3 regions of the Photobacterium sp. HL06 genome follow, and region 3 is predicted to be linked to each of the others. Evidence: predicted binding sites of a transcription regulator. Region 3 holds the regulator's gene; each other region holds the start of a gene.
The links. Region 3 encodes PurR, which represses purine synthesis genes. Its sites were predicted from a motif close to TNANGNAAACGTTTNCNTNA; they were not measured.

Region 1 (7,636 bases), 390 kb from region 3:
AGCAGTCACTCGTAGAAGTTTTTGCTCAAAGATTGTTAGGTCAACTGGCAGATGATGATCTGCTTCAACGGAATGAATCTGACTTATATGGTGCTGTACTGAGCTTATGGCATCACCTTGTGCAAAACAAACCAGATCAAATTTCAGTACGTGTATATAATCCGACGCTAAGCCGCTATGGTTGGCAGTCTACCCATACCGTAGTTGAAATTGTAACACCTGACCGTCCTTTCCTTGTGGACTCTGTCCGCATGACCTTAACCCGCCTTGGCATCACCAGTCACCTTATGCTGAATGGCCCTTATTATTTCAAACGAAATGAAAGTGGAGCGATTAGTGAAGCATGCGGCAAAGATGGTGATCTTCAGACTCTTTTCCACATCGAAGTCGATCGTCTTAACGAAAAAACAGAGATGAAAGCACTAAAAGAAGAACTAGAACAAGTGCTGCAAGATGTGGATCTCGTGGTAAACGATTGGCAACAAATGCAGAGTAAAATGCAGGACATTGTCAAAGAGCTGAAAACGGCCGAATTGCCTGTTGATGACGCTCAACGTGAAGAAGCCATTGCCTTCCTAGACTGGGTAAACCGTCATAACTTCACCTTTATGGGGTACCACAAATATAACTTGGTACCTATAGAAGGAGACTACGAGCTGATCCCATGTGATGAAAAAGGGCTCGGTCTGTCAAGTAAACCCAAAAAAGCAAGAACATTGCGCCTTTCTGAGTTACCGGAATCTGCTCGTTTTGAAGCGCGTAAACCTGAGCTGCTTATTCTGACCAAGAGTAATGGTAAATCGAAAATTCACCGTCCGGCTTACTCCGATTACATTGGTATAAGGCAATTTGATAAAGATGGTAATGTCGTTGGTGAGCACCGTTTCACTGGCCTCTATGCGTCGACAGCTTATCATCAGACGGCAATGAATATTCCGCTGATCAGTAATAAAATGTCACGGATCCTTGAAGCGAGTAGTTATCCGGCAGGCTCTCATTCATGGAAAGCACTGAATAACTTGCTCGAAACTTATCCACGAGATGAACTCATCCAGGCTAATGAAAAAGAAATGCTGGATGTAGGTTGTGGCGTGGTGCAGATGCAGGACCGTGATCTACTCCGCTTATTTGTTCGCCGTGATCCTTTTGGTCGTTTCTTCTCCTGCATGGTGTATGTAACCAAAGAGCGTTACAACACAGAGCTGCGGAGAAAAACTCAGGAAGTTCTTAAAGATTATTTTGGTTCAGACCAAAACGTCGAATTCACCACTTTCTTCTCTGAAAGCCCGCTAGCGAGAACTCATTATATTGTGCGAGTTGCTAATAATAACTTTGATGTTGATGTGAAAGCCATCGAGCATAACTTAGTCGAAGCCGCATCAGCGTGGGAAGATCGTCTGAGTGCTTCATTGGTTGCTAACTTTGGTGAAAGCCAAGGTACGGTGTTGGCGAAAAATTATTCCCGTGCATTCCCTCGCTCTTATAAAGAGCAGATGCTGCCGGGCTCTGCGGTTGCAGATATTGAACAGCTTGAACGCTTAAGTGAAGGCCATAAGCTGGGAATGCTGTTCTACCGCCCACAAGAAGAGGCTGTTGATTCTCACTTTGTGAAGTTGAAACTCTTCCACCGAGAGCAGCCGATCCACCTTTCTGATGTTATGCCAATGCTTGAAAATCTTGGCTTGCGCGTGATAGGTGAGTCGCCGTACCAAGTGGTTACTGCGAATGGAACGGTTTACTGGATCCTTGATTTTGCAATGCTTCACAATGCTTGCACGGGTATTGACCTTAGTGAGGCTCGCGATCGTTTCCAGGAAGCATTCTCTGCGATTTGGCATAGTGAACTCGAAAGTGATGGCTTTAACCGTTTAGTACTCTGCGCTGGTCTGACTGGCCGCGAAATTACAATTCTACGTAGTTTTGCACGTTATATGCGACAGGTTGGTTTCCCGTTCAGCCAGCACTATATTGAAGAAACACTATCAAGTCACAGCGATTTGGCTCGTGATCTTGTCGCGCTGTTCACCTTGCGTTTTGATCCAGCGAAGAAGCACTCGGAAAAAGCTGAGCAAGATCTGATTAAGAAACTGAACAAGAAACTGGATCATGTAGAAAGCCTTGATGACGACAGGATCATTCGTCGTTATATGGATATGATTATGGCGACGCAACGTACCAACTATTATCAGAAAGATGAGCAGGGCAATTCGAAGCCTTGGCTTTCTCTGAAGTTGCGCCCGTCTGAAATCCCTGAAATTCCAGCACCTGTTCCGTTTTTCGAGATCTTTGTTTATGCGCCTGATATCGAAGGTGTTCATCTGCGAGGCGGCAAAGTAGCCCGTGGTGGCCTGCGTTGGTCGGATCGCCAAGAAGATTTCCGTACTGAAATTCTTGGTCTGGTTAAAGCACAGCAAGTTAAGAACACCGTGATTGTACCGGTAGGTGCGAAGGGTGGCTTTGTTTGTAAACGTCAGCCACAAATGTCAACACGAGAAGAAATCTGGGCAGAAGGTCAGCGTTGTTATAAACGTTTCATTCGTGCCTTGCTTGATGTTACCGATAATATTGTTGATGGCGAGCTGCTTCCACCAGCAAATGTTGTCCGTCATGATGAAAATGACCCGTATTTGGTTGTTGCTGCCGATAAGGGAACAGCGACATTCTCTGATCTGGCCAACTCGGTATCAGATGACTATAACTTCTGGTTAGGTGATGCATTTGCTTCTGGTGGTTCGAATGGCTATGACCATAAGCAGATGGGCATTACTGCAAGAGGTGGCTGGGAATCAGTGAAACGCCACTTCCGTGAACTCGGTATAAACTGTCAGACAACAGACTTTACTTGTGCTGGTGTTGGTGACATGGCGGGTGACGTGTTTGGTAACGGTATGCTGCTATCCAAGCATATCCGTTTGGTTGCTGCATTTAACCATATGCACATCTTCTTAGATCCAAATCCGGACTCGGCGTCAGGTTGGGAAGAGCGTAATCGCTTGTTCAATCTACCACGATCAAGTTGGGAAGATTATGATCAAAGCTTGATCTCAGAAGGGGGCGGGATCTTCTCGCGTCGTAGCAAGTCGATCAAGCTAACACCTCAAATCCAGAAATTGCTGGGTACCCGTAAGCAAAGCATGCCGCCAAATGAACTCATTCGCATGATCCTGCAAATGGAAGTGGATCTGTTGTGGAATGGTGGTATCGGTACCTATGTGAAATCACAGAGTGAGACCCACACTGATGTAGGTGACCGCGCCAATGACGTGCTACGTATCAATGGTAGCGATCTACGGGCCAAAGTTGTTGGTGAAGGTGGTAACCTGGGTATGACTCAGCTGGGCCGCGTCGAGTTTGCAGCGAAAGGCGGTTTGGTGAATACCGACTTTATCGATAACGTTGGTGGCGTTGACTGCTCGGATAATGAAGTCAACATCAAGATCCTTCTAAACAGCCTGGTTGCTGGTGGCGATCTGACATACAAGCAGCGTAACGAGCTGCTAGAACGTATGGAAGATGAAGTGGGTGACATTGTCCTGGACAATGCTTATTGCCAGAGTGAGTCAATTTCTGTGACTCAGCAACAGCAAGTACAACTGCTGAAAGAGCAGGTCCGCTTCATTCACTACCTAGAGAAAGAAGGCAAACTGGATCGTGCACTGGAATACCTACCTGATGATGATACGCTGGCAGAGCGTGAGAAGTCAGGTCTGGGGCTAACCCGTCCAGAATTAGCAGTACTGGTTGCTTACGGCAAGATGGTATTGAAAGAAGATATGGTAACTGATGAGATCGCCAATGATCCGTACCATGCACGTTTGTTACCGGCCTATTTCCCGAAAGAGTTGCAGAATAAATACCGTTCGCAGATGGAGCATCACCCGCTGAAACAACAGCTGATCGCGACCTCATTGGCAAACCAGATGTCTAACGAGATGGGCTGTAACTTCGTTACTCGCTTGCAGGAGGAAACGGGATCGACAGTCGTTGAGATATCATCTGCTTATGCGGTAGGCCGTGAAATATTTAACTTTGACCAGTTCTTCACTCAGATCCGAGAGCTAGATAACGTTATCTCGGCAGAAGTACAGTATGAAATGCTGTACCGCTGTCGTCGTATGCTGCGTCGTGTTACGCGTTGGATCTTACGCAACCGTGATCGCAAGCTGGGCATCGAACAACAGATCACTTTCTATCAGCCGATTGTACAGAAGCTGCGGGATAACCTTGAAAGTTACCTCGTAACGGAAGAGGTCCAAGAGCATAACGATCAAGCTAACAGCATGATCAAAGAGGGTGTTCCTGAGGATCTGGCACACAACATTGCACGCTTGAGCAGCTTGTATTCTTCAATGGATATTGCCCAGATTGCGAAAGAGCTGGATAAAGATATCGACTTTATCTCACGTGTGTACTTTGTTGTCGGTGCTGACCTATCACTACACTGGTTCCTGAAACAGGTTCATAACCAGCCGGTTGAAAACCATTGGCAGGCATTGGCCCGTGCATCATTCCGAGAAGATCTTGATTGGCAGCAGCGCCAGCTGACGTCAGCGGTGATCACCACCTGCCCAGAGGGTGAACAAGCTGAAGAGCTGATTGAGAACTGGATGGATCAGCATAAAGCTGCTATCCATCGTTGGGATACTGTACTTGCAGAATTCAAGGTGGGTACAACCCATGAGTTTGCCAAGTTCTCAGTTGCACTGCGTGAGCTGATGTTGCTGAACTTGAACTGTCGTTCATCAATGTAAGCTAACAATTAGGCTGTGATTCTTCACACAATATATCAAAGGTCATTATGTCATAAGACGTAATGGCCTTTTTTACGTTTGTGCTGAGACAGGGGAGCAATTGCTACAGTTTGAATGAGAATTCGATTTTGTTTTATCCTTGGTCGTTTTTTAAACTAAGCAACGAAATCGTTTGCATCAATAGGGAGGGTATAAATATTATTTTGTGGCCTAATCCCTTGTAAACCAAGGAAGTGACTGTTTTTCTGATGAAATTTTGCAAAATACTATTTGAACTAAGAGACTAAACTGTGAATAATGTTCTCCCGTTTATACGGGGCTTTTTTAAGGAGGTACAATGATTTACCGCCTCGCTCGATCTGCAATTTTCAAGCTTGACGCTGAAAAAGCACATGATCTAGCTATTCAGAACTTTTCTCGCTTTACTGGCACTCCTCTCGATCTCTTCTATCGTCAACATGTTCCTGATCGTCCCGTTGAAGTAATGGGCATCAAATTTAAAAACCCAGTCGGTTTGGCCGCAGGCCTAGATAAAAACGGCGAGTGCATTGATGCATTTGGTGCGATGGGCTTTGGTTTTGTAGAAGTGGGCACTGTGACACCTCGTCCGCAGCCGGGCAATGACAAACCACGCTTGTTCCGTGTTATTCCAGCAGAAGGTATTATCAACCGTTTTGGTTTTAACAACCTCGGTGTTGATAACCTGGTAGAGAACGTTAAAAAAGCCAAATATGATGGTGTTATCGGTATCAATATCGGTAAAAATAAAGATACACCGGTAGAGAAGGGCGCGGAAGATTACTTGATCTGTATGGAGAAGGTGTACCCATACGCCGGTTACATTGCCGTCAATATTTCCTCTCCTAACACGCCAGGGCTACGCTCACTCCAGTATGGCGATGCATTAGACGATCTGCTGTCTCAACTCAAACAGAAACAGAAAGAACTGACCGAGAAGCATGGTAAATATGTACCGCTGGCATTGAAGATCGCGCCAGATCTAGAAGATCAGGAAATTGTTCAGATCGCTGAATCGTTGATCCGCAATGATATTGATGGTGTGATCGGAACCAACACTACGCTGGATCGTTCATTGGTTAAAGATATGCCGCACTGTGATGAAGCAGGTGGTTTGAGCGGCCGCCCTCTACAGAACCGCAGTACCGAAGTGATCCGCCGCTTGGCAGAAGAACTTGATGGTGCGTTGCCGATCATTGGGGTAGGTGGTATCGACTCTGCTGTTGCTGCACGTGAAAAGATGATGGCTGGTGCGCAACTGGTACAGATCTATTCTGGCTTCATCTACCATGGGCCTAAATTGGTTAAAGATATCGTAACCAATATCTAAGCAGATATTAAAGATCAGTGATAACTGCAAAGTACCTGTCTGGGTGATACCTGGCAGGTACTTTTTTGTTGAAGCTTTATATTTCACTATTGATAATCCCCGCTTTTTGTCAAACTTTCAGTATAACTGCATTAAGATCAGTATTTTATTTCCCCTTTTATTTTGTCATCGGAGCAGTAAAATTCTCCTAAAGTTTTTTCTATATCGTTGGATAAGCAGTATAAAGAACTGATTTTGGAGCAATTACGTGCTGAAGCCTAATAATTCATGGATGTGGTATTACGACCATAAGGTTGATTCCCTGATGCTAGATTTGGGGGACGAAATGGTTTTCCGTGTATCTATTCCAACCAAGCATCTTGTTACTTCCGCCTATGAACGAACGGTTTTTACGGTAGACGATGCAAGCATCTTCCAATCCTACAGAGAAAGCATCGCTCAGCTTGAGCTTTCAGAGCCAAGAAAAGCCGAATTGGCGTTGAATGCTGTTGCGGCTAGCCGTTTTCACAAACCTATGATGCCTAAAAGCTGGTTCTTTGAAACTCAGCAGGGTGATTGTGAGCCGGAGAATGGTGACATTATCACATTACATGCTGAATCAGGCCCGGCAAAATACCTGGTGATTGAGAACAGCGGCTGTGCCAGCCTGTGTATGCTGGCTGACGTGGAGCCTCTTGCCCTGACATCAACAAAAGAGATGGCTTTCTGCGATACCATCAAGGTCATGAACGACCGTATGCAAGCCTTCACAAAAGAACTGCCACTGAATTTTGCTTTAGTAGGGTAGCGACTGGTTAAGATCTCACAACCTCTCTCTGTGAGCTTCTCTAGGCTGCCTTGCTAATGTCCCAAAGTCTTTTTTACTTCCTATACTTTTCTTTCCTTCAGCTTGTCGCTTGCGTTTCGCTAGGCGTAGATTTCTTCATTTACCCACAATTCCCTTAACTACTCGTAACTATTCGTATGAGCTTCAGCCTTGTTTAGCGCGTAGCTATAGCAAGTACTAAACAAATCGTTTAGCGGGCCATTAGAGAGCCTGAATAGGCGAGGTGCATCTAGAGCATTGGTTTGAAGGCCAAGATTAGGCCTTGTAAGAGAAATAACCCCTAGTGGTTAACGCTGCTCAAGATAAGCGCATTTAATTTTTAGGGCTAAAAAGGATAATTCTTGAGCGAAATAAGTGATTTTAATCGAAAAATCTTAAAAAAATAGCAATTATTTTTTGCCTCTTTTTGCCATTAAATAGCAAAAAAGTACTATATATTTAAGCAAGAATCTCACGCATTTCTCAAGGATCTTCCTCTTTTCCCCTTTGTTTGAAAATAAGTAACATGGCTATTTTTTCCTATCAGGAAATAGTTTCCCACTAGGAAAGTATCAGGAGTGAGCATTCTACTCATATCAGAAAGACCATCATTTAGCGTCTCCAATAAGAGCAAAGCATACGATTGTTTCTATGGGTGTAATTTAGAAAGGTTAATAAAATTAGTGGCTTATCTGTATGTTTCCTTGTGGAAACAATTTTATTTATGATTGT
Region 2 (7,636 bases), 1.7 Mb from region 3:
TTTTTTTCGACCCCCTGGCTATGGCCTCAGTTATGGCAGGCTAATTCCTATATTGATAACCCCCATTTGATCTACCCCGGGGATCAGTTGCATTTAGTCTGGGTTGAGGGGCAGCCGACACTTCAGCGGAAAAAATTAGTCAAGCTGTCACCCAAAATCCGGATCAAGCGAGCGCCCATTACCACGTTGCAGGAATCACTGCTCTTACCCTATCTGGTCGAACATAAACTATTGACTCCTGCCCATCTGGAGCGCTTGCCAAGGGTGTTGGGAGATAGCAATGAAAAAGGTTACATGTCTCTTAATGATACGGTATGGGTCGATACCGCTTTGGAGAGCGGTGAATTGTGGCGGGTGTACAGGCCGGATGTTGAATTTAGCCGTAACCAAGGGCTTGGCGAGGATGTTGGGCTTGCTCAGGTGATGGCGCTGAAAGAAGTTGCCAGAGTCAAAATCGATGGGATAAAGGGAAATGTTAGCAGGGTTAGTGTTCAATCCTTCCGGCAGGAGATCCGCCAGAATGATGTGCTATTGCCGGCTCCTTTGCCTGGATCGGAGATGGCACTCAGCTTTGCACCGTCCGCACCGCCTGTAGACGTACAGGCTACGGTATTGGGGCCCCTGAATGGCCAAAATTATATAGCGACCTCGGAAGTCGTGGTGCTTGACCGGGGTCATTTGGATCGTGTCTCAGCAGGCAATATCTTCCAGTTGTATCGGTCAGGTGCCAAGGTTGAAGGCGAAAAAGGCGACTATCGGTATCAAAGTAGCGGTTATGCCAACGATCAGCATCAGCTAAGCGAGATAGTACTCGGTGAAGTGATGGTGATCCGGCCCTACGAGTATTTCAGTTTAGCGGTTGTGACGAGGGCGACGGAACCTTTTAGGGCGGGAGTCATGGCCTTGCCGCCGCAACACCCTATCCCCAATGCTGCTGAACGATGAGTGAATTAGAAAGTTGGCTCACGTTGGCCGCTGTGCCGTCTCTGGGCGGTAACCGTATCAGCCAGTTATTGCAATATGCCACTCCTCGGCAGCTTTGCCGGATGTCTGCCGAGCAGCTTCAGGCTATTGGGCTTAAACCCCAGCAAATATCATGTTTGCTACAACCGCAATACCAACGCATAGATCGTTGCCTGCAGTGGGCTGAGCGTGAGCAACATACTATATTAACTCTCGATTCGCCTGGTTATCCGCCATTATTGAAAGAGATTGCCTCGGCCCCTCCCTTGTTGTTTGTCCATGGAGAAGCGCATTGGTTACATGAACCGCAGATTGCGGTGGTTGGTAGCCGATCGGCAAGTATTGATGGCCGTGAATCGGCCTATGAATTTTCGGCCTCGTTGGTAGCTGCTGATTATGTTGTTACCAGCGGCCTGGCACTGGGCGTGGATGGCCAGGCACATTACGGGGCCTTGAAAAATGGCGGAGCTACAATAGCGGTACTGGGTTCGGGGTTGGATCAGGTTTACCCTGCCCGTCACCGCAAGTTGGCCCATCAAATTGTCGAGCAAGGTGCGTTGGTATCGGAGTTCTGGCCCGATGAAAAACCGCGGCCGCAGAATTTTCCACGGCGCAACAGAGTGATCAGCGGACTGTCTGTTGGCGTATTAGTGATAGAGGCTGCAGAGAAAAGCGGTTCCTTGATCACCGCTCGTTATGCGTTGGAGCAAGGCCGGGAAGTTTTTGCCCTACCCGGCTCCATTCATTACCCCGGGAGCCGAGGAAGTAATGCATTAATTAAATCCGGTGCTAAATTGGTAGAAAGCCCGGTCGATATCTTTGAAGAGGTGGGTACCCTTACGGAGTGTGTGAAAAGTAACCAGTTAGACTTGTCGTTACCACAACCTGAAAATGAGGAATTGCCATTTTCATCGGTGTTGGCTAACGTAGGCAATGAAGCAACACCCGTAGATGTAGTTGCTGAACGCTGTGAACAACCCGTACATGAAGTTATGATGCAATTGTTGGAATTAGAATTGCAAGGTGTTGTCACTACAGTGCCCGGTGGCTATATCAGAACGAGGAGGGGCTAGTTATGATGGATATCCTTATGTACCTGTTTGAAACCTATATCCACAGCGATGTGGAGTTGCTGGTTGATCAGGACGAACTTTCAGATGAGCTGCTGCGTGCCGGTTTTCATCAGGAAGATATCTATAAAGCTCTGACATGGTTAGAGAAGCTTGCTGCATTGCAAGATACCGAGAACACCCCTTACATGAATAACAGTGCAGTCACTTCTATTCGTGTATATACCGCGCAGGAAATGGCGCGGCTTGATACCACCTGCCGTGGCTTTTTAACTTATCTTGAGCAGGTCCATGTACTCAGCGGTGATACCCGTGAAATGGTGATTGACCGGGTGATGGAGCTGGAAGCCCCTGAGTTTGTGCTTGATGATCTGAAGTGGATTATCCTAATGGTGCTATTTAATGCGCCAGGCAACGAAAGTGCCTATAGCCAGATGGAAGAGCTACTGTACGGTGTAGAAGATGGCTATCTTCATTAATTGAATCTCCCTGGCTGGCGAATGAAAGAGTTGTATGTCTGGTAAAATTAACGATCAATTGTTTTCGGCTCATGAACATGCCTTGGAGCAGGAACAAAGCTGCCCCCATTGTGGTGCCGAATTGGTCATTCGTAACAGCAAGCGAGGGCCTTTTTTGGGCTGCGCCGCGTACCCTGATTGTGATTACATCAAACCGTTGAATCACAATGATGGCCATGTCGTGAAGTATTTAGGCAAGCCCTGCCCGGACTGTGGGGATGAGCTGTTACTTCGACAAGGCCGATATGGCATGTTTATTGGTTGTGCTGGTTATCCGGCATGCCACCATATCGAATCGCCTGAGAAAAAAGCCGAAGATACCCATCTGGCTTGCCCGTTATGTGGTAAGGGGCATTTGATGGAGCGTAAGTCTCGCTATGGTAAGGTTTTTTATGCCTGTGATCAGTACCCTGGCTGTCGTTTTGCAGTCAATAATAAGCCGGTTGCCGGTCAGTGCCAGCGGTGTGGGTTCGGTTTGCTGATCGAGAAGAAATTAGCGAGTGGCATTAAACACCAGTGTGCTGATAGAAAGTGCCATGCCTATCAAGAGTAATGGCCCCGCCTTCACAATGTCATGATAAAAAAAGCCAGCAGAAGCTGGCTTTTTGGGTTTTAGGCACCAGGCTTTCTACTGGCTAATGGCCGGAAATGCAGCTGGATCTAGGTGGTCTGCTAGCTCATTTAACGTGTCTTTCAGACCAGCCTGAGAATTGGCACATACATTGATATGGCCCATTTTACGTCCAGGGCGCTTTTCTTTGCCGTACCAGTGAATATGGCACTGTGGCAGGGCCATCACGGCATCATCGAGGGTATCTTCGCCGAGAATGTTGACCATGGCCGTTGGGCGCAGCAGCGACGTATTGCCTAACGGCATGCCACATACGGCGCGTAGGTGGTTTTCAAACTGGCAGGTTTCGGCTCCTTGCTGGGTCCAGTGGCCGGAATTGTGTACCCGCGGTGCAATTTCATTGACCAGCAGCTTGCCATCGACATCAAAAAACTCGATAGCCAATACACCGATGTAATCCAGAGACTCTGCCAGTGCCCGGAACATGGTTTCAGCCTGGGCTTGCAGTTCACAGTTTCCTTCCTGTGCCACAGAGAGGCTAAGTACCCCGTTGCAGTGGATATTTTCAGTAAGCGGATAGATAGCGATACTGCCATCTTTGCCTCGGGCACCGATTAAGGACACTTCACGGTCAAAAGACACAAATTCTTCAGCCACAATGGCCTGATCAGGCGTAGTCGTGAGAAAGGTGCTAATTTCCTGCCAGATCTGCTCAGTGTCTTCATGGGACTTCAGTCGCCATTGTCCTTTCCCATCATAGCCACCCAAGGCACTTTTTAGCACCATGGGAATGCCGACGGTTTCAATGGCGTGATCAAGATCATCGCGGGTATTGATGATTTGGTACTTTGCATTGGCAACCCTGGCGCGATCGAGCAGGATCTTTTCCAAACGGCGGTCGCCGCCAGCCTTGATGGCTTCGGTAGTTGGCCGGAATTTACCGCTGGCTGCACAGGCATCGAGGATATCGTGGGGGATATGCTCAAATTCTGCGGTGATCACATTGGCGTAGGTGATTGCCGTATTCAGCCCTTTCATCATTAGCTGTTGAGTCAGCGGATGGACCACATGCCCGGTACCCACGTCATAAGCGAATACTTCAATATTTAAAGGAGCCCCGGCCAGTGCCATCATTCGTGCCAGCTGTCCTGCTCCAAGCACCAAGACCTTCATTATGCATCCTCTGCTGGGTTGGGGTTACTCAGCACTGTATCGGTTTGCTCTTTGCGAAAGGCATCAATGGCCGCCATGACAGTAGTGTCCTGGGTGCCAATGATTTGAGCGGCCAGTAAGCCGGCATTGGCCGCACCGGCATCACCAATTGCCAAGGTGCCTACCGCGACGCCTTTTGGCATCTGGACAATAGAAAGTAGTGAATCCATGCCTTTGAGCGCGCGGGACTGAACGGGTACACCCAGTACCGGTACGCTGGTAAAGGCCGCTGTCATGCCAGGAAGATGCGCTGCACCGCCAGCACCAGCAATGATGACTTTGATGCCGCGTTCGTGGGCACTTTCTGCATACTCAGTAAGTAGATGTGGAGTACGGTGAGCAGAAACCACTTTGGTTTCATAAGGCACGTTGAAGCGGTCTAGCATTTCAGCTGCATGCTGCATGGTTGGCCAATCTGACTTTGAGCCCATGATAATCCCAACTTTCATCCCGATCTCCTTTGGGTTGCATAAAATGAAGGCATGTATATGTATTCTTTTGCGCGCATTATACGGTGATTTTTTGAGAAGGAAAACGTTTGCGTCGGTGATTTTGTCTCATTCTATTACTAACATGGAGTTGCGTGGTGGGAGTGGGTAAAATAGGTAAACAAATGGTTAAATCTAGCGTCAGCTGATATCGATGATGAGGATAATGTGGAGAATTTAGCGCAAGTCGTTGCTGCATTGCAGCAAGGTGAGGTTGTGGCCTACCCGACCGAGGCTGTTTTTGGTGTGGGGTGCGATCCTGATAATGAGCAAGCTGTGCAGAAACTCTTGGCATTAAAACAGCGCCCGGTAGAAAAAGGGTTGATCTTGATTGCTGCCGATTATGAGCAGTTGACGCCCTATATTGATGATAGCCAGTTAACTGCTGAGCAGATTGCACGCATTCAGGCTAGCTGGCCGGGCCCTGTTACCTGGGTCATGCCAACCAAAGCTGGGGTGCCGAGCTTTTTAACTGGTCAGTTTACAACCATTGCAGTACGTGTCACTGATCATCCATTAGTGCAACAGTTATGCCGTCAGTTCGGCAAACCGCTGACCTCAACCAGTGCCAACCTTACTGGTCAGGAGCCAGGGCGTAGCGCTGAAGAAGTCAAAGAGCAGCTAGGCCAATATTTACCTGCTATTTTACAAGGGGAGACAGGAGGCCGTGACAACCCTTCTGAAATCCGTGATGCCATTACAGGGAAAGTTTTCCGCCAAGGATAAAATCACTATGCAAGAAGTCAGCAAACAAGCGGTAAAAGCGTTTCTATTAGATCTTCAAGATCGTATTTGTCAGGCGCTCGAACAACAAGACGGCAAGGCAGTGTTTGAACAAGACCAATGGGAGCGGGAGCAAGGCGGCGGTGGCCGCAGCCGGGTATTACGCCAGGGCCGAGTCTTTGAGCAGGCCGGGGTTAACTTCTCTCATGTGTTTGGCACCAAAATGCCAGCATCGGCTACGGCGCACCGTCCTGAATTGGCGGGTCGTAGCTTTGAGGCAATGGGGGTTTCTCTGGTGATCCACCCGAACAACCCGTATGTGCCTACTTCACATGCCAATGTACGTTTCTTTATTGCCGAAAAAGAAGGAGAGGCTCCGGTCTGGTGGTTTGGCGGTGGTTTTGACTTGACCCCTTTCTACCCGTTTGCTGAAGACTGCCAGCATTGGCACAATACTGCGAAGGCACTTTGTGCTCCCTACGGTGAGGAGGTGTACCAGCAGCACAAAGACTGGTGCGATAAGTATTTCTTTTTGCCTCACCGCAATGAAACTCGCGGTGTGGGTGGTTTGTTCTTTGATGACCTCAATGAGTGGGGTTTTGAAAAGAGCTTCAACTATATGCAAGCCGTGGGTAATGGTTATATAGACGCTTACCTACCGATTGTAGAGAAGCGCCACCCTACCCCTTATGGCGAGCGTGAACGTGAATTTCAGCTATATCGCCGTGGTCGCTATGTTGAGTTTAATTTGGTTTATGACCGTGGCACCTTGTTTGGTTTGCAAAGTGGTGGGCGGACAGAATCAATCCTGATGTCGATGCCGCCTCTGGCCCGCTGGGAGTATTGTTATGAGCCAGAGTTAGGTTCACCTGAAGCGGATCTGTATGAGAATTACCTCAAACCGCGCGACTGGTAACATCGGCCACGAAAGGTTTGAGCTTGTATTCATGCAATGGTAGGGTCGATTTATCGACCCTGCTTTATTTGGAATGTATAGCCACATGGATAAGTACGTTGTTTTCGGCAATCCGATTGCCCAGAGTAAATCGCCATTAATTCATACTTTGTTTGCCCGCCAGACCGCTCAACAGATGACTTATACTGCAGAGCTGGCACCTATCGATGGTTTTAAATTGGCCGCGGATAATTTTTTTGCTGCTGGTGGCCGTGGTTGTAACATCACTGTTCCTTTTAAAGAAGATGCCTATCAATATGCTTCTAAACTGACTGAGCGGGCAAAGCTGGCTGGTGCGGTGAATACGCTGAAAAAATTGGATGACGGTGACATTCTCGGTGATAACACTGACGGTGAAGGCTTGGTTCAGGATCTATTGCAGAATCAGGTTGAGCTAGCGGGTAAGCGCATTCTGCTTATTGGTGCTGGTGGTGCTGCGCGGGGCGTCATATTACCTTTATTGGCTCAACAGCCCGAAAAGCTGGTGATCACGAATCGAACGTTAGAGAAAGCCGAGCTGCTGGCAGAGTTATTTTCATCTTATGGCAACATTCGAGCTGTGGCGCTCAATACACTTGAACAACCTGAGTTTGATGTGATCATTAATTCAACCTCTGCGGGGTTAAGTGGCCAATTACCTAATGTTTCAGAGAAGATCATTAAACCAGCTGCCACCTGTTATGACATGGTATATAGCTCGGAACTGACAGCTTTCAACCGGTGGGCGCGTGATTTGGGTGCCGGAAAGACCTTAGACGGGTTAGGGATGCTGGTGGGCCAGGCAGCAGAAAGCTTTATGCTATGGCGAGGTATTCGTCCAGGAGCCAAGCAGGTTCAAAGTGAGCTACGTCGAGCAATGCAGGAATAAACATGAATCAAGACATATTATTTGCTGATATCCAGCTATGGGATAGTGAGAAGCAGGCGGTTAATTTCCCAGCTCAGCAAGCCGGAGCCCTGATCACCTGCTGGGTGAGTCTTTCTTGGTTACAACAGAAAACCGAACACCCACTGATTGAAGAGGTGGATATTCTCAGTACCTTTGCTGCCAACCGCTTCGATTTAGAAGAGTTGGCAGAAGAAATGATCGAGGAAGAAGAATTCAATCGCGATGGTGATATCGAGATCGGCTAGCA
Region 3 (7,636 bases):
GAAAGGCTTTTGCCAGGCTAAGTAGCTCGCTAAAACTTTGCGGGGGGTTATTCAGCGTTTGCTTATCGTGGATAAAGACCAGCTGACCGACACCCCAAGGTGCTTCAAGGCCATTGGTTGGCTCGGTAAAGTCCTCATCGATAGGCAGCGATTTATCAACAAACTCCCAGTTTGGAAGTTGCTCAGTAAAAGGGCCGTAAAGTAGGTTGCTTTGCTTCATCGAACGGAAGTTTTCGCCGTTGATCCACACCATATCGACACTACCGCCGCTATTTTTTCCGGCGGTTTTTTCCGCCAGCAAACGCTGGGTGGTTTCTGCAATGTCGGCAACTTTGACGTGCTTTAGCGTAACGCCATATTGCGCCTGAAGCTGTCGGCCCGCCCAACGTAGATAATCGTTGATCTCCTGGCTGCCACCCCAGGCATTAAAATACACCGTTTGGCCCTGTGCTTTGTCAACAGTTTGCTGCCAGCTCGTGGCCGCTGGTGTCTCGGCAGAGGCTTGCACTGCCGGTAGGCTAGTGGCTAGCGAAATGGCTAACCCTAATAGCAGTCTCTTCATCTGATCAGATATCCCTTTCTTCTTTTAGTGTGGTATTGGAAGGTACTTCGTTTACCTTGTTGTTGTTTTCTTTGCGCATCCAGGTGTGGTATTTCTCTACCCAGGCGAGCAGGCCTTTGGGAGCATTGGCTTGTTTCCACACTCCAGCCGTATATTTCACCGCCTCGCTCATCGTCGGGTAAGGGTGAACAGTCCCTAGGATTTTGTTCAGGCCTAAACCATGGCGCATTGCGAGGGTAAATTCAGCCAGTAGCTCTCCGGCATTGTTGCCGACAATGGTTGCTCCGAGGATTTTATCCTTTCCTTTTGGCGTAATCACTTTAATAAAGCCATGATCTTCACCATCTGTGATGGCACGGTCAAGATCATCTATCCCATAAGTGACGACTTCATAATCAATACCTTGCGCCATGGCTTCTTTTTCATTGATGCCAACTCGGGCTACTTCTGGTGAGGTGTATGTCGCCGCCGGAAGCACCGAGTAATCGGTTTTGAATTTCTTAAACTGACCAAACAGGCCGTTAACCGCGGCATACCATGCTTGGTGAGCGGCAGCATGGGTTAATTGGAACGGTCCGGCAACATCACCGACAGCAAAAATATTTGGATATTCTGTCTGCAAGTATTCATTTACTTTTACGGTACCACGCTCTGTGGCCGTGATACCTAACTCTTCGAGGCCAAATCCTTGCACATTGGCAACCCGGCCCAGTGCCAGCATGACGGCATCAAACTCGACGATGACTTGTTTTTCATTATTGAAATCAAGATAGGCACGCTGGGCACGATTACCATCTTGGTCAGTCACGGATTCAAACCGCATTGCCCGGTGACCCAGCTTGATGTCTACGCCGTCATTTTGCAGGCTTTGCCTGACAAGCTCAGATGCCTCACTGTCCTCGCGGATCAGCAATTGGTCGACCATTTCAACTAAGGTTACGTCACTACCCAAGCGGCTGAAACTCTGGGCCAGCTCACAGCCAATAGGGCCACCTCCCAATACAAGCAGGCGTTTAGGTTGCGTTTTGAGCGACCAGATAGAATCGGACGTCAGGTAGTTGACCGTGTCTAGCCCCGGAATATTGGGTACCAGTGGGCGTGCTCCGGTGGCGATAACGATATTGCGCGTTGTGATGCGCTCGCCATTGACTTCGACTTCCCATGGCGACAGGATCCGCGCATCCCCTTTAATGCAGTTGACGCCCAGCTTGGAGTAGCGTTCTACTGAGTCATGCGGTTCAATTTTGGCAATGACGTTGTGAATACGTGCCATAACTTGTTCAAAATCTACCTCTGGCTTGCTCGTTTTAATACCAAACTCCTGCGCTCGTGAAATTTCAGCCATTGTATGTGCTGCACGAATGATCGCTTTTGAAGGAACACAGCCGGTATTTAAACAGTCGCCACCCATTTTATGACGCTCGATGAGTGTTACTTTGGCTTTTACCGCTGCGGCAATATAAGAGCTGACCAATCCACCGGCCCCGGCGCCAATCACAACCATATTTTGATCGAATCGTGTAGGCCGCTGCCAGCTCGCATACACACGGCGTTGGTTGATCATATTCATGACAAATTTGGCAACGAGAGGGAAAACACCCAGGAGTGCAAGGGAGATCAGAACTGGTGCCGAAATGATACCGCTTAGCGAGTCAATTTCGCCTAATTGGGTACCGGCATTGATATACACCATGGTGCCAGCCAGCATCCCGACTTGGCTAACAAGGTAGAACATACGGGTGCTAATCGGGGTTAACCCCATTAGCAGGTTGACCACAAAGAACGGGAACACCGGGATAAGGCGTAAGGTGAACAGGTAAATGGGACCATCTTTGGCAATGCCTGCATTAATCGGAGCCAGGCGGTGGCCAAATTTATTCTGGACCCAGTCCCGTAAAATGAAGCGGCTGAACAAGAAGGCCAAGGTTGCCCCGATAGTACTGGCGAAAGAAACCAATAGTAGGCTCCACCAGAAACCAAATAAAGCCGCTCCAAGCAGTGTCATAATGGCCGCGCCAGGTAGCGACAGGGCCGTCACAACCACATACAGGACAAAATATACCGTACTAGACAAGATTGGTTGTTGGGCAATGGTATCCTGCAGGGCAACCTGCTGGGCTTTTGCCTGCTCAAGGGTGAAGTACTGACCAAGATCGAAGGCAAACCACAGACCAATAAGGCTGGTTATCGTCCCGAGTAGTAGCAGTTTTTTTCTGTCCATGACTTCACCTTTTATTTATTGTCGGAAGGAGAGGCTAACGATTTCTCTCCGGACTTGTCCGTATCACCGGGCTGAATAGGCAGTGAGCAAAATCCTTGTGCCGGTACATCAAGCGCGGTATTGAATTTGGCTGATAGGTTCTGGAATGAGATTAATGCTGTTAGCTCAACAATCGCATCATCGTCATACCACTGTTTTAGCTGTGCAATCATTGCTTCGTCTACGCGCTGACCAGTGATGGTAATCGCTTCTACATAGGCCAGTACGGCACGCTCTTGCTGATCAAAAAGCTCGCTGTGCTGCCAGTTGGCAAGGGCCTTGATTTTCTCCACGGAATCGCAGCGCTCGGCTAATTTCATTCCATTGGCATCGACACAAAACGCGCAGTCATTGAGCTGTGACACCCGGACGCAGACTAAGGATCGGACAACGGGTGTTACGGGGGAGGACTTGCGATCGAGGTAGCCGAAAAATCCAGCGACAAGCCAGAATAGGGTAGGACGTCGCCCCCAGAGCAATGCCGGGTTTAGCACGTTGCCATAATGGCGCTTTTGCAGCCAAAGAAGTGGCTTGATAAGAAAAGAATAATGTTGTTTGGCTGGAATACGCACATGAGCCCCTTAATGATGCCTGTCTGGCTGTAATTTATGCTACAGCGAGTATATCAATCTAATCGATGCAATGATCGGGTAAAATACTAGATTGGTATGAGACAGAGACCGAATAACGGGCAAGAAAATTTCAGGAAATCGAAAAAATTCTTTAAATTCTATTAGTTGAGCGAAATATGAACAGCTTGGGTTTTCTGTTGTTTGGCCATATCCGGAACATCCGGTTGCGATAGTAGTATATAGCCGGATGCAATGACAGGTAGCATTGCTAGGAGCATGGTTTTACCAATATGGTAGTTGCGATACCAGTACTTTCTTGAGCGGATTTTCAGTAATAACCCCCAGAAAAGCAATAATAGGTTGAAACCTGCCGTGAGGGTAAGTGCATCGTCAAGGGCTGCCACCGGAGCAAGTTGCCTATAAACCATAAACAAGATTGCAAAGGGGGGGATCAGGCTAATTATCACCAGAGCACGCATGAGCTTTGGCCACTTGCAAAACTTGTCTTTGAACATCTGGTCTGCTTGTCCAGGAAAAGGCTTGGAACAGTGCATGACAACCTCCTGTGTGAACGACAGCCTCATTCTACTAATGCCGATATTGAAGAAAAGGATATTGATGCATTTATGAACAGCTTTGTGAGAGGTATCAATATTTGACGTTCTATGACAAAAAATTGTCATAAGAGAGGGCATAAATTTACAACGAAACCAATATGCTCGTTCGGCAATGTGCTTAATTTCACTGGTCTTGGGTGTGTATTTGAGTGCAGATAATAAAAAGAGGTGCATAGCACCTCTTTTTTATCGATGTCTCTAACCTATGGCAACTCAGATAGGAGCTCTGAGCGGCGTTGCTGAGTAATGACCGACCAATGCTGGCCACTTACGGCACCTTCTAAGGCCCATAGCAACTCGATATTGACCGACTCCTGGTGAGACTGCTGTAACGCCTTGTAAGCATTCAGGGCACCGGCTTCAAAGAGCTCGTCAACCGTAGTAATACCTGCTTTTTTCAGCATACGTTCGTTGGCTAAACGGAGGTTTGGTAAGTCTTTAATACGACTTGGGCCTGATTTGCTTTTGGTTTCTTTATCTTGTTTGGCGGCAGTAAAGGAACGCTTAGCTTGGCAAAGAATTTTATCGGGTTCACTCCACCATTCTTCTGGAATAGCGTAGTGCTTAGTTACAACAGGAAAGCCGCGCTTTTTATACACATAAGGTGTAAGCCCTGCTTTTTTAAATTCTTTTTCATTTTCGGCATTTGCACGAAGGTGTAACTTGTCATTTACCACGAGTGCAAACATAGTTTCACCCGCGAAAATGCCAAAGCCACCAAACATTGAGCGAGACTTTACATTCTCGAAACAACTGAATAATCGTAATGATTCTTTAAGTACTGGTTTGTCCATGCTTCTTCTCGGTGAAATATTTCTTGGGTCACCTAACAACAGAGCGAGGATTTCAGATTAGCAAATTTCACAAAAAAGTTATGTCAGGATAATGTCAGGATTCATGACATGACTTTTTGCTAGATCCATCGGCGACCCCGCTACCATAAGAGACTTAGTTGTTGAAAAACTAACCACTTTTAGGCCGGAAGCTTTGCGTCCCACCCTTTCGGGAGGTTTGCCTTGTTCGTGACTTAATAAGCATATCCCATATAATATTTTTGAACTTGCTCCCACTTTTAAAAGTGTGATATTGCTTCAATAAATATGTCTATGTTTTTAGTGGCAAAAAATATATTTGCCTCAAAATCAATGCATCACAACCGTCATTTAAGACATAAAAAAACCGATAAGTAATATCGGTTTCTATGGGTTGCGACTTGGTTGATTAGGCGTTCAAGTCTTTGACTGACTTGCGAACAACCAGTTCTGGTGCCATCTCAAAAATACGGCGTTCATGTTCTTTATCTTTGACTCGTTCCATCAGGATCTCAATCGCCGTTTTGCCCAGGCGGCGCTTAGGCTGGTGAATCGTCGTCAGGGGCGGAGAGAAGTACGGTGCCAAGTCGATGTTGTCATAGCCAATAATTGAAATATCATCAGGAACGCGTATGCCTGCCTGCTCGAAAGTACTGATCAGCGCCATTGCCATAATATCGTTAAAGCAGAAAATTGCTGTCGGGCGCTCTTTCATTTCAATGAACTTATTGGCGGCGATAACCGCTGACTCACACTCGAAATCACCTTCAAGCAGCCAGTCTTCATTGACACTAAGCTGCGCTTCACCCATCGCTTTATAAAAGCCCTTCAGACGTTCTTGGCAGGTCGATTTGTCTGAGTGGCCTGACAGGCAACCAATTTTAGTGTGGCCGTGTTCGATAAAGTACTTGGTTGCAACGTAGCCGCCGAGCTCTGCATTATCCTGAATTTTATCCGTATGCGGGCTTTCCGGGCCCCAGTCCATGATCACCATTGGTAAGTCTTTCTTGCGCTCAAGGAGTTCAAGCAGCTTCTCGTCCAAGTCAGAACACATTACCAATAGGCCATCTACACGCTTTTCAGCGAGCATGCGTAGATAGTCACGTTGCTTATCTAGGTTACCTTCAGTATTGCATAGGATCAGGGTGTAGCCTTGGCCATAGCAATGCTCTTCAACCCCATGGACCACTTCGGCAAAGAATGGATTGGTAGACTTGGTTACCAGCATGCCGATGGTGCGGGTTGTGTTACATTTTAGGCTTCGCGCAACAGCACTTGGCGCGTAATTTAGTTCATCTACGGCCGCTAATACTTTTTTCTGTGTTGCTTCTGCAACAAAGCGTGTTTTGTTGATCACGTGAGAAACTGTTGTGGTTGATACACCAGCCATACGTGCAACATCTTTAATCGTTGCCATACTTATTCTTCTAATAATTTAAGATCAGAGGTCAGAGCCGACCATTTCATAATCACTTGTAATTGAAAGTACCAAACAGAGTAATTATCTGACTGTATCCAGATAATTGTTCTGTTTGGTACAGCGTACAAAAACGCCAAAAAGCCGCTTCAGTCACGAGCGGCCTTGTTCTCTCGTCTTTCCCGACGTTGCATTGTGTAATCGCTTGCGTTCACATTCTACTGAGTGTAGCGCACAGTGCAACGTTTCTGTATCCCAACCCTGTAATTCTTGATAGATATCAACAAACTCACCGCAATTTTACAACAATTTAGTGCATATGACGTGCAATCTGGTTCGATGATTTTGCTTTCTGGCAAGTAAAAAACCTCAGCTTTTGGGCTGAGGCTGTCCTGCTAAAATAGGATTAACTTATACTGCTTTTGATAACTCTGCAGACGAGATCGCAGGCATCACAACAGGATAGTTATCGGTTGGGTGCTCGCCGATGTGTACGGGCCAGCCATAGACTCGGCTGATCGTGTCTTTCTGTAATGCTTGTCGGGGGGGACCATCAGCCTGGATCTTACCTTCATTGATAATAACAAGGCGATCAGCATATTGAGCCGCTAGGTTCAGATCATGGATCACTACGATCACGGCAGCCCCCGATTGCGCAAGGCCTCGGGCGACTTGCAGAGTTCTATGCTGGTGGGCGAGATCGAGCGCCGAGGTCGGTTCGTCGAGCATCAGCATACACTGCTTGCCTGCCTGGCTTAACTGGGTAAGCACCCGTGCATAGTGCACCCGTTGCTTTTCACCGCCGGATAGGGAAGGGTAGAGCCGATTTTTGAGCGACAGCACATCAACAAGCTTCATTTTCTCAGTGGCGATTGTTTTGGTTTGCACATTGGGTATTTGCAGTGGCAGGCTACCGAGCTCTACCACTTCTTGTGCGGTAAAAGCAAAACTCAAATTGCTGTGCTGTGGCAATACACCTAAGTGCTTGGCAAGCTTTGCCTGCTTGAATTCATTACGTGCTTTACCGAAGAAGGACACTTCGCCGCCTGCATCGATTTCCCCACACAGTACCTTGAGCAACGTACTCTTACCGGCACCATTGGGGCCCAGAAGGGCGGTTAGTTCGCCGCTGGCAATGGTTAAGTTGAAGTTGCTCAGCAGTGTTTTTCCACCCAACGTCAGGTGCAGCCCTTTGGCTTCGATAGCAGCAGGCTTGTTCTTTTCTGTTGCAGTGTTCATGACATTCTTCCCTTTTGGTTTATAAGTAGGAAGATAAAGAATGGTGCGCCGAGAATAGCTGTGATGATCCCGACGGGTAATTCTGCCGGGGCGGCGACAACACGAGCCAGCATATCGGCGATGAGTAGGATTAACGCGCCAAGTAGTGCCGACAATG

Region 1: a site for PurR is predicted at 4,912-4,931, ahead of pyrD (quinone-dependent dihydroorotate dehydrogenase). Genes of this name have one in related genera too.
Region 2: a site for PurR is predicted at 4,861-4,880, ahead of purE (5-(carboxyamino)imidazole ribonucleotide mutase). Genes of this name have one in related genera too.

Annotation. Positions count from the first base shown of each region.
Region 1 covers NZ_CM183914.1:2,057,826-2,065,461, reverse strand. The annotation lists gene AC51G0_RS09670 (NAD-glutamate dehydrogenase) at 1-4,751, shown strand, start outside; gene pyrD (quinone-dependent dihydroorotate dehydrogenase) at 5,089-6,099, shown strand; gene AC51G0_RS09660 (cell division protein ZapC) at 6,347-6,886, shown strand.
Region 2 covers NZ_CM183914.1:4,033,136-4,040,771, reverse strand. The annotation lists gene AC51G0_RS18270 (LysM peptidoglycan-binding domain-containing protein) at 1-945, shown strand, start outside; gene dprA (DNA-processing protein DprA) at 942-2,036, shown strand; gene AC51G0_RS18260 (DUF494 family protein) at 2,039-2,512, shown strand; gene AC51G0_RS18255 (DNA topoisomerase family protein) at 2,547-3,104, shown strand; gene AC51G0_RS18250 (5-(carboxyamino)imidazole ribonucleotide synthase) at 3,180-4,295, opposite strand; gene purE (5-(carboxyamino)imidazole ribonucleotide mutase) at 4,295-4,783, opposite strand; gene tsaC (L-threonylcarbamoyladenylate synthase type 1 TsaC) at 4,991-5,548, shown strand; gene hemF (oxygen-dependent coproporphyrinogen oxidase) at 5,556-6,461, shown strand; gene aroE (shikimate dehydrogenase) at 6,547-7,368, shown strand; gene AC51G0_RS18225 (DUF1488 family protein) at 7,371-7,634, shown strand.
Region 3 covers NZ_CM183914.1:1,670,997-1,678,632, forward strand. The annotation lists gene AC51G0_RS07940 (ABC transporter substrate-binding protein) at 1-562, opposite strand, end outside; gene lpdA (dihydrolipoyl dehydrogenase) at 567-2,783, opposite strand; gene AC51G0_RS07950 (carboxymuconolactone decarboxylase family protein) at 2,795-3,394, opposite strand; gene AC51G0_RS07955 (hypothetical protein) at 3,556-3,948, opposite strand; gene AC51G0_RS07960 (TfoX/Sxy family DNA transformation protein) at 4,215-4,805, opposite strand; cyclic di-GMP riboswitch class I at 4,933-5,037, opposite strand; gene purR (HTH-type transcriptional repressor PurR) at 5,233-6,240, opposite strand; gene AC51G0_RS07970 (heme ABC transporter ATP-binding protein) at 6,652-7,479, opposite strand; gene AC51G0_RS07975 (FecCD family ABC transporter permease) at 7,476-7,636, opposite strand, start outside.